Linked DNA regions of Saccharothrix violaceirubra. The protein of the gene in region 1 binds, or shares a complex with, the protein of each later gene. Links are inferred from orthologs where the notes say so. Each region holds a gene or a part of one and is shown in the gene's direction. Other genes may lie near its edges. The genes, in order: F4559_RS07000 and F4559_RS25040.

The links.
Region 2: F4559_RS07000 (region 1) and F4559_RS25040 share a complex: the UniProt entries of both Bacillus subtilis proteins name them as parts of the possible RNA degradosome complex. The link is inferred for Saccharothrix violaceirubra from one-to-one orthologs.

What each region holds. Positions count from the first base shown.
Region 1 is NZ_JACHJS010000001.1:1,368,679-1,375,583, forward strand. Bases 2,046-5,005 are described here. They hold F4559_RS07000 (polyribonucleotide nucleotidyltransferase), read left to right. Parts: upstream 2,046-2,385; coding sequence 2,386-4,626; downstream 4,627-5,005. Other genes in these bases: rpsO (30S ribosomal protein S15), read left to right, coding at 2,046-2,163; F4559_RS07005 (M16 family metallopeptidase), read left to right, coding at 4,638-5,005. Outside these bases: F4559_RS06980 (bifunctional riboflavin kinase/FAD synthetase), read left to right, coding at 1-733; F4559_RS06985 (helix-turn-helix domain-containing protein), read left to right, coding at 832-1,311; F4559_RS06990 (2'-5' RNA ligase family protein), read left to right, coding at 1,308-1,766; more of rpsO, read left to right, coding at 1,894-2,045; more of F4559_RS07005, read left to right, coding at 5,006-6,023; dapB (4-hydroxy-tetrahydrodipicolinate reductase), read left to right, coding at 6,020-6,787; F4559_RS07015 (tetratricopeptide repeat protein), read left to right, coding at 6,790-6,905. UniProt on the Bacillus subtilis protein: Involved in mRNA degradation. Catalyzes the phosphorolysis of single-stranded polyribonucleotides processively in the 3'- to 5'-direction. Necessary for competence development in Bacillus subtilis.
Region 2 is NZ_JACHJS010000001.1:5,491,587-5,498,488, reverse strand. The notes cover bases 2,583-5,539. They hold F4559_RS25040 (6-phosphofructokinase), read left to right. Parts: upstream 2,583-3,526; coding sequence 3,527-4,552; downstream 4,553-5,539. Other genes in these bases: F4559_RS35500 (helix-turn-helix domain-containing protein), read right to left, coding at 5,469-5,539; F4559_RS25035 (IS3 family transposase), read right to left, coding at 4,618-5,421; F4559_RS25045 (polyadenylate-specific 3'-exoribonuclease AS), read left to right, coding at 2,935-3,447; F4559_RS25050 (lysophospholipid acyltransferase family protein), read left to right, coding at 2,583-2,914. Also shown: F4559_RS25065 (hypothetical protein), read left to right, coding at 1-112; F4559_RS25060 (ROK family protein), read left to right, coding at 106-1,059; F4559_RS25055 (hypothetical protein), read right to left, coding at 1,569-2,006; more of F4559_RS25050, read left to right, coding at 2,192-2,582; more of F4559_RS35500, read right to left, coding at 5,540-5,792; F4559_RS25025 (DUF2891 domain-containing protein), read right to left, coding at 6,035-6,902. UniProt on the Bacillus subtilis protein: Catalyzes the phosphorylation of D-fructose 6-phosphate to fructose 1,6-bisphosphate by ATP, the first committing step of glycolysis.

The sequences.
Region 1 (6,905 bases):
CCCCGCCCAGCTGTCGAGCCTGCGGCAACGCGCCGAGCTGGTCGAGCGGCTCGGGGTGGACGTGTTCTGCGTGATCCCCTTCACCGTCGAACTCTCGCGCATGCCCGCCGACGAGTTCGTGCACGAGATCCTCGTCGACCGCCTGCACGTGGCCGCGGTCGTGGTCGGCGAGAACTTCACCTTCGGCAGCAAGGCGGCGGGCACCGTCGAGCTGCTCCGGACGCTGGGCAGGAGGTTCGGTTTCGTGACCGAGGGGGCGGATCTGGTGACCGACGACGGCGTGACGTACTCGTCGACGTACATCCGGGCGTGCATCGACGCGGGGGACGTCGCGGCGGCCGCGCAGGCGCTGGGGCGCCCGCACCGGCTGGAGGGCATCGTGGTGCGGGGCGACGGACGTGGTCGTGAGCTGGGGTTCCCCACCGCGAACCTGTCGACGGCCCGATTCGCGGCCGTACCCGCCGACGGCGTGTACGCGTGCTGGTTCGTCCACTCGGACGGCCGACGGCTGCGCGCCGCCGTGTCGGTCGGCACGAACCCGACCTTCTCCGGGCGCGAACGTCGGGTGGAGGCATACGTACTGGACGTCGAGGAGGACTTCTACGGGCAGCGGGTCGCCCTGGAGTTCGTCCGACGGCTGCGGGCGATGGAGCGTTTCGACACGGTCGACGCGCTGCTCGTCCGCATGCGGGTCGACGTGGACGAGACCAGGGAGCTGCTCGGGGGTGCCTGACGGTACCGATTGGACCAGGTGAGTGGAACCGTCCTTGCGGTGGTCGGCGACCTGGCAAGATGCCTCCTACGTCGAGCTGGTCTAGGGGAGAGGCGCACGTGGAGGACCACAAGAACGTCCAGCGCAACCTCGCGTTGCAGCGCGAGTGGTACGGGGAGCCCCTCGGCGACCGGGTGCGCCGGTTGGTGGTCGCCTTCAACGTGTCCCAGGCGCAACTCGCCGACGTGCTCGGCATCAGCGCGCCCATGCTCAGCCAGGTCATGAGCGGACGTCGGGCCAAGATCGGCAACCCGTCCGTGCTGGCCCGGATGATCATGCTGGAGCGCAAGGTCCTCACGCCGGACGTGTCGACCGGCGCACCCGAGGCCCTCCAGCGCGCTCTCGACGAGGTGCGCGAGTCGAAGCCCACCGTGAGCCGGGACTCCCTTCCACTGGCCTCGGCCGACGACGAGGCCCGCGTGTTCGACTTCCTGCGCCGGGCCGCCGACCGGCACGAGCTGGGCCAGGCCGCGGACGTGCTCGGCGAGGACTTCCCGGCGCTGTCGGAACTGTTGCGCCGCGCGGGGAAGGGTCGTTGAACTTCGTCACCCTGCTCTACCCGCCCGCCGAGGTCGTCACCAGGCTCGACGAGGTGCTCGCCCCGGTCCGCGCCGACCGTCCGGACCTGCGTTGGAGCGACCCGGCACGCTGGCACGTCACGCTGTGCTTCCACGGCCGTGACGACCCGGGCGGCCTGCCCGACTTCTCCGACCTGGTCCCGCCGACGATCCGGCTCGGCGACTCGGGCACGTTCCCGCGCGTGCTGTGGATGGACGTGCACGGCCCGTTGCGTCCTCTCGCGGAACGTGCCGGCGCCCCGGAGGACTGGCGTCCACATCTGACGGTCGCCCGCGGTGCCGGTGACGCACCGTGGCCGCACCTCCCCTTCGACGGTCCCGAGTGGACGGTCGACGAGATCGTACTTGTACGCACCGGCACGCCCACCGGCTACGAAACCGTCGTTCGGGTGCCCCTGAGCACGCCAAACGACTAATGGCTGGCGACTACTGGTAGTCTCGACAGTTGGGTCTGGCTGCGGTCCGTGGCGGCCGGTACCGACTACCCCGGGTTCGTCCCGGGGCCCCACGGAACGGATCACCGACAGAGGAGTTGGCCGGCCAGTGGCACTGACCACCGAACAGAAGAAGACGATCCTCGCCGAGTACGGCGTCCACGACACGGACACCGGTTCGGCCGAGGCCCAGGTCGCACTGCTGAGCAAGCGGATCGCGGACCTGACCGAGCACCTGAAGAAGCACAAGCACGACCACCACTCGCGTCGTGGTCTGCTCCTGCTCGTCGGCCGTCGGCGCCGACTGCTCAACTACCTCCAGAAGGTGGACATCCAGCGCTACCGGACGCTCATCGGGCGGCTGGGCCTGCGCAGGTGAGACGTGCCGAAGGGGAGTGGTCCACGCGACCGCTCCCCTTCGGCGCACCGCAACAACGACAACGAGGGACGCACGCGCGGTAGCCGGGACGACAGTTCGCCGGTCCTCGGTAGTGGCCCCCTGGCGGAGGACAACCCAGGGGACTTCGATCGAAGACCGGCCTCGTCCGAACCGCGGCCCCGCGCCCGAGCGCGCTGCGACCCGCAGACGAGGAGTTCGCACATGACGGACATCGAGGTCCACGAAACCTCCGCCGTGATCGACAACGGTCGGTTCGGCACACGCACCATCCGCTTCGAGACCGGCCGGCTCGCCCGCCAAGCGGCCGGCAGCGTCGTCGCCTACCTCGACGACGAGACCATGCTGCTGTCGGCGACGACGGCGTCGAAGCACCCCAAGGAGCACTTCGACTTCTTCCCCCTCACGGTGGACGTCGAGGAGCGCATGTACGCCGCGGGCCGCATCCCCGGCTCGTTCTTCCGCCGCGAGGGTCGCCCGTCGACCGACGCGATCCTGACCTGTCGCCTGATCGACCGGCCGCTGCGCCCGTCCTTCGTGGACGGTCTGCGCAACGAGATCCAGGTCGTCATCACGGTGATGAGCCTGAACCCGGCCGACCTGTACGACGTGGTGGCGATCAACGCCGCGTCCGCGTCGACGCAGCTCGCGGGCCTGCCGTTCTCCGGTCCCATCGGCGGCGTGCGCGTCGCGCTGATCGAGGGCCAGTGGGTCGCGTTCCCGACCCACGAGCAGCTGGGCAAGGCCGTGTTCGACATGGTCGTCGCGGGTCGGGTCGTCGGTTCCGACGTCGCGATCATGATGGTCGAGGCCGAGGCCACCGAGCAGGTCGTCGACCTGGTCGGCGAGGGCGCGCAGGCCCCGACCGAGGAGGTCGTCGCGGCGGGTCTGGAGGCGGCGAAGCCGTTCATCCGAGCGCTGTGCGAGGCCCAGTCGAAGCTCGCCGAGGTCGCCGCCAAGGAGACCGGTGAGTTCCCGACCTACCCGGCCTACCTCGACGACGCGTTCGAGGCCGTCGACCAGGCCGCCGCGGCGGACCTGTCGCAGGCGCTCACGATCGGCGGCAAGCAGGAGCGCGAGAGCCGCATCGACGAGATCAAGGCTGCGGTGCTCGACAAGCTGACCGCGCAGTTCGAGGGCCGGGAGAAGGAGGTCGGCGCGGCGTTCCGCTCGCTGACCAAGAAGCTGGTCCGACAGCGCATCCTGCGCGACAAGGTGCGCATCGACGGTCGCGGCCTGACCGAGATCCGCTCGCTGGGCGCCGAAGTCGAGGTCATCCCGAGGGCGCACGGCTCGGCGTTGTTCGAGCGCGGCGAGACCCAGATCCTGGGTGTCACCACGCTGAACATGCTGCGCATGGAACAGCAGATCGACTCGCTGTCCCCGGAGACGCACAAGCGCTACCTGCACCACTACAACTTCCCGCCGTACTCCACCGGTGAGACCGGCCGCGTGGGCTCGCCCAAGCGCCGCGAGATCGGCCACGGCGCGCTTGCCGAGCGGGCGTTGGTGCCCGTCCTGCCCAAGCGCGACGAGTTCCCGTACGCCATCCGCCAGGTCTCCGAGGCGCTGGGCTCCAACGGTTCGACGTCGATGGGTTCGGTCTGCGCCTCGACGATGTCGCTGCTCAACGCGGGTGTGCCGCTGAAGGCGCCGGTGTCGGGCATCGCGATGGGCCTGGTCTCCGACGAGGTCGACGGCAAGACCGAGTACGTGGCGCTGACCGACATCCTCGGTGCCGAGGACGCGTTCGGCGACATGGACTTCAAGGTCGCCGGCACCAAGGAGTTCGTGACCGCGCTCCAGCTCGACACCAAGCTCGACGGCATTCCGTCCGAGGTGCTCGCCGCGGCGCTGGGCCAGGCCCGCGACGCGCGCCTGACCATCCTGGAGGTCATGGCCGAGGCCATCGACCGCCCGGACGAGATGAGCCCGTTCGCGCCGCGCGTCACGTCGGTGAAGATCCCGACCGACAAGATCGGCGAGGTCATCGGGCCCAAGGGCAAGATGATCAACTCGATCACCGAGCAGACCGGTGCCGACATCTCGATCGAGGACGACGGCACGATCTACGTCGGCGCGGCGGACGGCCCCTCGGCCGAGGCCGCGATCGGCCTGATCAACGCGATCGCTAACCCGCAGCTGCCCAAGGTCGGCGAGCGGTTCCTGGGCACCGTGGTCAAGACCGCGGCGTTCGGCGCGTTCGTGTCCCTGCTGCCCGGCAAGGATGGCCTGATCCACATCTCCAAGCTGGGCAACGGCAAGCGGATCGGCAAGGTGGAGGACGTCGTCAAGGTCGGCGACAAGCTCCGCGTCGAGATCGCCGACATCGACCAGCGCGGCAAGATCAGCCTCGTGCTGGTGAACGAGGAGGCCGAGGCCGCCAAGCCCGCCGAGTCGACCGACGCCCCCGCCGACGCCCCCGTCGAGGCACCGGCGCAGTGACGTCGCACGTCATCGGGACGGCCGCGAGTGCTCCGGGCACTCGCGGCCGTCCGCGTCGGGGCCCGCTCGGCCACCTCCAGCGACCCGGCAGCACCCGCCTGCTCGACGACGGCGACGTGACCGTGCGTCGCAGCCTGCTCCCGTCGGGCCTGCGGGTGATCACCGAACGGGTGGCGGGCGTGCGGTCCGCGTCGGTCGGCCTGTGGGTGCGGGTGGGGTCGCGCGACGAACGGCCCGAGGTCGCCGGTGCCGCGCACTACCTGGAACACCTGCTGTTCAAGGGCACCACGCGGCGGACGGCCGCGCGCATCGCGGAGGAGATCGACGCGGTCGGCGGCGAGTTGAACGCGTTCACCGCCAAGGAACACACGTGCTACTACGCGCACGTGCTCGACGAGGACCTGTCGCTGGCGTTGGACCTCGTGTGCGACGTGGTGTTCGACGCGTTGTGCGAGCCGCGCGACTTCGAGACCGAACGCGGCGTGGTGCTCGAAGAGATCGCCATGCGCGACGACGACCCGGAAGACCTGCTGCACGACGCGTTCCTCGACGCGTTGCTCGGCGACCACGCGCTTGGCCGCCCGGTGCTCGGCACCGAGCAGTCCATCGCGGACATGGACCGCGACTCGCTCTACCGCTTCTACCGCCGCCACTACACGTTGCCGCGCATGGTGTTGTCGGTGGCCGGGAACGTCGACCACGCGCACGTGATGCGGTTGGCGCGCAAACAGATCGGCGACCGGCTGGCCTCGACCGGCACGCCCGTCGTGCCGCGCACGGGCCGCGCGCGCATCGCCGCCCGACGTGACCTCGTGCTGCACGACGAGGACACCGAGCAGGCGCACCTGATGCTGGGCGTGCGCGCGCTCGACCGGCACGACGACCGCCGCTTCGCGCTCAACGTGCTCAACGCGGCGCTCGGCGGCGGCATGAGTTCGCGGCTGTTCCAGGAGGTCCGGGAGCGGCGTGGCCTGGCGTACCAGGTGTACTCGTCGGTCGGCCTCTACGCGGACGCGGGCACGCTGTCGGTGTACGCGGGCTGCCAGCCCGAGCGGCTCGGCGACGTGGCCGGCGTGGTGCGCGACGTGCTGTCCACTGTGGCCCGTGACGGGCTCACCGACGCGGAGGTGCGGCGCGGCAAGGGCCAGTTGCGTGGTGGACTCGTGCTCGGTCTGGAGGACACGTCGTCGCGGATGACCCGGATCGGCAAGAGCGAGCTGAACTACGGCGACTACCTGTCGGTCGAGGGCACGCTGGCACGCATCGACGCGGTCACCACCGAGGACGTGGCCGCATTGGCACGTGATCTGTTGCGCCGGCCCGTCGCCGCGGCGGTGGTCGGCCCTTACGCTCACGCCGACGACTTGCCCGCACAGGTGCACGAGGTGATCTCTTGACGAAGCGTTCTGCCGACGACCCGATCCGCGTCGGCGTGATCGGTGCCCGGGGCCGGATGGGCGCCGAGGTGGTGCGCGCGGTGGAAGCCGCGCCGGACACCGCGGTGGTCGCGGCCGTCGACGCGGACGACCCGCTGTCGGCGTTGACCGACGCGCGCGCCGAGGTGGTCGTCGACTTCACCCACCCCGGCGTGGTCATGGCCAACGTGCGGTTCTGCGTGGACAACGGCATCCACGCCGTGGTCGGCACGTCCGGGTTCGACACCGCGCGACTCGACGAGGTCGCCGGGTGGCTGAGGTCCGAGCCGGGTGTCGGCGTGCTGGTCGCGCCGAACTTCGCCATCGGCGCGGTGCTGGCCATGCGGTTCGCCGAGGTGGCCGCGAAGTACTACGAGTCGGCCGAGGTGATCGAACTGCACCACCCGCGCAAGCTCGACGCACCGTCGGGTACGGCCGCGCACACCGCGCGGCTGATCGCGCGGGCACGGGCGGAAGCCGGTCTCGGCGCGCAGCCGGACGCCACCACACAGGAGGATGCGGGTGCGCGTGGTGCGCTCGTGGACGGCGTGCGCGTGCACTCGCTGCGGATCTCGGGCCTGGTCGCGCACCAGGAGGTCGTGTTCGGCACGACCGGCGAGACGCTGACGTTGCGGCACGACTCGTTGGACCGGACGTCGTTCATGCCGGGTGTCCTGCTGGCCGTCCGGTCGATCTTCGACCACCCCGGACTGTCGGTCGGTCTCGACCGGTACCTGGATCTCTGACCGTGCGCACCCGGTCCGTCGCCTTCCTGATCACCGCCGCGCTGGCGGTGTACTTCGTGCTGCTCGGCGGACGGGCCGTGGTGCTGCTGGGCACCGGCGACCCGGTCGGGATCGGGCT
Region 2 (6,902 bases), 4.1 Mb from region 1 along the record:
CGTCGGGCTGATCGCCGTGCTGCGGGCCGCATTGGACCGCCCGCCGGCCGCCGCCGAGGACTCTCCCGGGCCACCCCACGTGCAGCACATCCCGGTCGTCCGTCGGTGCTGACGATCGGCCTCGACGTCGGCGGCACGAGCGTGCGCGCGGGCGTGGTCACCGGCGACGGCGAGGTGCTCGACACCGTCCGTGCGGCGACACCCGGCGGCGTGGCGGCGTTGGAGGACGCGATCTGCGGTGCGATCGCGGACCTGGCCGCGCGGCACCCCGTGACGGCCGTCGGGCTCGCGGTGGCGGGGTTCGTGGCGGCCGACCGGCGGACCGTGCTGTTCGCGCCGCACCTGGCGTGGCGGCGGGCGCCCGTGGCCGAACGCGTCGCGCGGCGGGTGGGACTGCCCGTCGTGCTGGAGCACGACGCCAACGCGGCGGCGTTCGCCGAGTACCGCTTCGGCGCGGCCCGGGGCGCGCGGGTGGCCGTGCTGGTCGCCCTGGGTACCGGGATCGGCGGGGCGCTGCTGGTCGACGGGGTGTTGTTCCGGGGTGCGCACGGCGTGGCGCCTGAGCTGGGACACCTGCGGCTCGTGCCCGACGGGCGGCCGTGCCCGTGCGGGCGTGCGGGCTGTTGGGAGCGGTATTGCAGCGGGACGGCCCTGGCCACGACCGCCGTCGAACTGCTGGCGCGGTATCCGGGCTCGTCGACCGTGCTGGCCCGGGAGGTGGTGGGCAACGGTCGTGTGGTGACCGGTCGTCGGGTGGCGGGCGCGGCCCGGGACGGCGATCCGGTGGCCCGTCGCGCGCTGGCCGACCTGGCCCGCTGGCTGGGTGACGGCCTCGCCCTGGTGGCCGACGTCTACGACCCCGAGGTCGTGGTGGTCGGCGGCGGGGTGTCCGAGTCGGCGCCCCTGTTCCTGGACGACGCCCGTGAGCGCTACGCGTCGGTCATGACCGGCGCCGGCCACCGCCCGCCGGCCCGCATCCGCACCGCCCAGCTCGGCGACGACGCCGGTCTGGTGGGCGCCGCCGTCCTGGCCCGCGAGTCCTCCACCCGGACACCCTGAACTACGCACTCGGGCCCCTTCCCCTCCGTAAACGCGCGAGTTATGCGTTCAGGCACCGCGAGTTGTGCGTTCAGGCACCGTGAGTTGTGCGTTCGGACAGCCCGAGTCGCGTACTCGCGCACCTCGGGCCGCGCACCGGGCATGTGAGCCCCGTACCCGGGCACCCTGAAACGCGCACTCGCGCATCCGGGCCACGTGCCTGGTCGTCGGGGCCACGTCCTCACCCGCCGCCACCTCCGTGAAGCGGCCGGACTCGCAGCGCCCGACCGTGCGACTCGCGGGTCCGAACGCGTGCCTCGGTAGCCCTGCGGCGGGACTCGCGGCTCCTGCCCCGAACTCAGGGGTCCGGCCCGTGGCGCCTGAACGCACAACTCGCGGTGCCTGAACGCATAACTCGCAGTGCCTGAACGCACAACTCGCGGTGCCTGAACGCATAACTCGCGCGTTTGCGAGAGGGAAGGGTGCCCGAGTGCGTAGTTCGGGGCGTTCGAGTGGAGGACTCGCGAGCGTCAGAGGACGGCGCCGTCGTCCCAGCCGGAGTCGGGGGGCGGGTTGTTGCGCAGACGCAGCAGCAGCCAGCCGACGCCCGAGCACAGGACGACCAGGGCCAACGGCGTGCCGATCCGCGACGACAGCCCGAACAGGCCCGGGAAGACCAGCAGCACGACGCCCAGCAGGATCAGCGCCAACGCGGCGATCGTGCCCTTGCGCAGCATGGGCAGTGGCGGGGGCTCCGGCGGCACGTAATGGTCCGCGGGATCGTCTTCCTCGTCCGCCACGTCCACCGGCGCCGGGCGGTCGACGTGCCGGTCGACCTCCTCGGGCGGCTCGGGCTTCTCGTCCGGCCACGAGGTGCCGACGCCCTCGCGTTCCAGGCTCGCGACGATCTCCGCGAAGGCAGCGTCCACGTCCTCCGGGCCGTCGGTCGAGTCGCGTCGGGAGTTCATCGGCGTGCCCCAGCCCTCCGGTCGTGAAGGCGCCCTGCCCTGCTTGTGTCCATCGTCCCACGACCGCGTTGTGTTGCGGATTACGGCAGCCGGAGGGTCTTCCCGGGCACCGGCTTCGTTGTGCCCCGTGAGGTCCGCTCCGTAGGCTGGTGCGGGTCACCGCACGTCGAGGAGGCGTTCCCAGGGTGCTCTACTGGTTGATGAAGCACGTCTTTATCGGGCCGATCCTGAAGTTGTTCTTCCGTCCGCGCATCATCGAGGGCGCGGAGAACCTGCCCGAGTCCGGTGGCGTCATCCTCGCGAGCAACCACCTCGCGGTGTCCGACTCCTTCTTCCTGCCGTTGAAGCTGTCCCGCCGGGTCACGTTCCCGGCGAAGATCGAGTACTTCACGGGCAAGGGTGTCAAGGGCGCGATCAAGCGGTGGTTCTTCTCCGGCGTCGGCCAGGTGCCCATCGACCGGTCGAGCGCGAGTGCGGCCCAGGCCGCGCTGGACACGGGCGTGCGGATCGTGCGCGAGGGCAAGGTGCTGGGCATCTACCCGGAGGGCACGCGTTCCCCGGACGGCCGGCTCTACAAGGGCAAGGTCGGCGTGGCCTGGATCGCCCTCGAATCCGGTGCGCCGGTCATCCCGGTCGCGATGTTCGGCACGGACAAGGCCAACCCCATCGGCTCGAAGATGTGGCGGCCGTACCCGATCCGGATCAAGATCGGCAAGCCGCTCGACTTCTCCCGCTACGCCGGCCTGTCCGGCGACCGGTTCGTGCTGCGGTCGATCACCGACGAGATCATGTACGCCCTGATGGAGCTGTCCGGCCAGGAGTACGTCGACGTCTACGCGGCCAAGGCCAAGGAGACCGCCGACGAGACCTCCGCCGCCGACCGGCTCCCCGACAAGAAGGCCGGCTGATCGCCACCTAGGGTGGTGCCGTGCGGTTCTTCTACGACTGTGAGTTCATCGAGGACGGGGTGACGATCGACCTCGTCTCCATCGGCGTGGTCGACGAGGAGGGCCGCGAGTACTACGCCGTGTCGACCGGGTTCGATCCGGCCAAGGCCGGTCCGTGGGTGCGGGCCAACGTGCTCAACCAGCTCCCGCCGCCCGCCGATCCCGCGTGGCGCAGTCGTGAGCGGATCAAGAAGGACCTGATCGACTTCTTCGGCGGGCCCAAGGCCAACCGCGACGACGTCGAGCTGTGGGCGTGGTTCGCCGCCTACGACCACGTGGCCCTGGCCCAGTTGTGGGGCGCGATGCCCGCGTTGCCGCGCATGCTGCCGCGCTTCACCCGCGACCTGCGCCAGCGCTGGGAGGACGTGGGCAAACCACGCCTGCCGCAGCCGCCCGCCGACGCGCACGACGCGCTCGCCGACGCCCGCCACAACCTGGCCCGGTGGAAGGTGATCGAGGCCGAACGGAACCGCCGGGGCTTCGTGGTCCGGTGACGGGGCGCACCCTTGCTGCACCGATCCAGTCCGTGACAGTCTAGGGTGACCGACGCCACGAGAAGATTGGCTAAGCAAAATGCGCATTGGTGTGCTCACCGGCGGTGGCGACTGCCCCGGCCTCAACGCGGTCATCCGCGGCGTGGTCCGCAAGGGCATCGAGGTCCACGGCTGGGAGGTCGTCGGCTTCCGCAACGGCTGGCAGGGTCCCCTGGAGAACCTGACCCGGCCGCTCGGACTGCCCGACGTCGAGGACATCCTGACCCGGGGCGGCACGATCCTGGGCTCTTCGCGCACCAACCCGTACAAGGTCGAGGGCGGTGTCGACAAGATCCGCGAGGTGCTCGCGGCCAACGGCGTCGACGCCCTGGTCGCCATCGGCGGCGAGGACACCCTCGGCGTGGCGAAGAGGCTGACCGACGACGGCATCGGCGTCGTCGGCGTGCCGAAGACCATCGACAACGACCTGGGTTCGACCGACTACACGTTCGGTTTCGACACGGCCGTGCACATCGCCACCGAGGCGATCGACCGCCTGCGCACGACGGCGGAGTCCCACCACCGCGCGCTGGTCGTGGAGGTCATGGGCCGCCACGCCGGCTGGATCGCCCTGCACTCGGGCCTCGCGGGCGGCGCGAACGGCATCCTCGTGCCCGAGCGTCAGTTCAGTGTGGAGAAGGTCGTCGAGTGGGTGGAGCGCCGCTTCGAGCGCGAGTACGCCCCGATCATCGTGGTCGCCGAGGGCGCCATCCCCGAGGGCGGCGCCGAGGTGCTGCACTCGGGCGAGAAGGACGCGTTCGGCCACGTCCGCCTGGGCGGCGTCGGCCAGTGGCTGGCCGAGGAGATCGCGGAGCGCACGGGCAAGGAGTCGCGCGCGGTCGTGCTGGGCCACGTCCAGCGCGGCGGCACGCCCACGGCCTACGACCGCGTCCTGGCCACCCGGTTCGGCCTGCACGCGGTGGACGCGGTCGCCGAGGGCGACTTCGGCGTCATGGTCGCACTCAAGGGCACCGACATCGTCCGCGTGAAGCTGTCCGAGGCCACCGCCGAGCTGAAGACCGTTCCGACGGAGCGCTACTCGGAGGCCGAGGTCTTCTTCGGCTGATCGACCCGGAAAGGGCCGTGCCTCCAGTGAACTGGTCCCCGAAAGTTGGACTGGCTAACTGAAGGTTAGGCCGCGAGGGCCTGGGCTCGGTATTGGACCGGGCTCAGGCCCTTGAGCGTGGTGGAGATGCGGGTGGTGTTGTACCAGTCGATGTACTCGTGCAGTGCCGCGGTGAACTCCTCGACGGTGTCGAACGTGGTGTGGTGGAACAGTTCTTCCTTCAGATGTCCGAAGAAGTTCTCGGCGACCGCGTTGTCCAGGCAGTTGCCCCGCCGGGACATCGACTGGGTCAGACCGGCATCGGCCAGTAGCCTGCGCCAGGTGACGTGCTGGTAGTGGAAGCCCTGGTCGGGGTGCACCAGTGGTCTGGCCGCGGCGGGCAGGGTGGCGATCGCGGCGCGCAGTGAGGAGTTCGTCAGCTCCAGCGACGGGGACAGGCCGCAGCTGTAGGCGATCACGGACCGGTCGAACAGGTCGATCACCGGCGACAGATAGATCTTGCGGTCACCAACGCGGAACTCGGTGACGTCGGTGACCCATTTCGTGTCCGGAGACGAGGCGCCGAACTCGCGGTTGAGCAGGTTCCCGGCGGTGGTGCCGGTCTGCCCCTGCCAGGACCGGTGGCGGCGTGGCCTGCGGACCTTGCAGACCAGGCCGAGGGTGTTCATCAGCTTCAGCACCGTCTTCCTGGCCACCCGCCGGCCCTTGCGGCTCAGCACCAGGTGAACCCGCCGATGCCCGTAACGGCCATGGGCGGCCTCGAACTCCTCGGTGATCGCGGTCTTGAGTTCGGCGTGCGGGTCGGGCCGGGCCAGGCGGGCCTGCTGGTAGAAGAACGTCGAGCGGGCAAGGCCCGCGGCCTTGAGCAGCGCCGCGAGCGGATACTGAGCCTTGAGGGTGGCGACGACCTGGGTCTTCAGTCTCGCCCCTGCTCCTTCAAGGCCCGCAGTTTTTCCAGGTACGCCACCTTCGCGGACAGCTCCAGGTTCTCCTGCCGCAACCGTTCCAGCTCGCTGAGCCCGGTGGTGCCGGCGGGCTTGGCAGGCCGGCCTTTCGGCTTGGGCCGCAGCGCGTCCTCGCCGTCACGCCGGTACAACCTGGCCCAGGTCTCGACCTGTTTCGGCGAGGCCAGGTCATGCTCACGCGCCAGCTCCAGCGCGGACGCCCCACCGTCGACGAACCGGCGCACGACCTCCAGCTTGAACTCGAACGTGAACGACCGCCTGCCCTGTTTGGCCATCAACGCTCCCGCGCCCCGCAGCCTCCAACGATCATGCAAGCGTCGCACCGCTGTCGCGGGCACACCCAGCCGGGTCGCGACAGCGTCCCTGCCCCACCCGGCCTCGAACAACACGACAGCGGACTCCCGCTGCTCCTCTGACAACGAACTGCGTGGATGCAACGAACCGCTCCCCGGACAGTCGGAACTGGATTCCCAGTCCAACTTCCGGGGAGCGGTTCACCAAGGGGCGCGGCCCTTTTCTACCCCTTGAAAGCACCGACGCCCAGGTACAGCGCGTAGGACCCGACCCAGTGCTCGGTCGCGTAGCCCTGGTCGAACACGTACCGCCACCCGGCGTCCGCGTGGGCCGCCGCCGCGTCCGACGCCGGCGTGCGGAACCGGTGGTCGGGCGGCAACGCCTCGCCGATCGCACGCCACTGCCACGCCCGCGACAACGCCAGTCCCACGAGGTGCGCGCCGTAGGGGTCGGACGCGTCCTCGACCTCGACGGGCGAGCGCAGCACCCGCCACCGGTCGCCGCCGAGATCGGGCAGCAGCTCCTCGAACCACGACACGAAGTCGTCGGCCGGGAGCACCCGGCGCATCAGGTCGGCCTCGGTCAGGATCGGGGACAGGAAATCCGGTGCGTCGGGCTCGAAGCCGCCGTAGCCGCGGTCCCCGGAGTACCACCGCAGCGCGGCCGATTCGCACGCGGCGGCCAGGTCGACGTCGTCGACCGCCCGTGCCGCGTCCAGCACCAGGCCGGCCGCGAACGCCGTGTTCCCGTGCGTGCCGGTCCGGACGGGCAGCCGGGCGCCGGCGATCCAGGACCGGAAGCGGTCACGGATCGTCGAGGTCAGGGGTTCGAGTTCGGCCGCCCACGGCGATTCCCACGTGTGCAGCTCGGCGGCCAGCGTCAACAGCCACGCCCACCCGTAGGGCCGCTCCCAGTACGACCCCTGCGGGCCGTCGAAGAACGCGGCCTCGGTACGGCTGCCGTCCAGGGTGATCAACGAGTCCAGCGTGTCCGACGCGTCCTCCGCGCCGGCCAGCGTGGGCCACAGGCGCAGCAGTCGCACGATCTGCCACGTCTGGTGCACGCACGAGTGCCAGTCGAACGACCCGGCG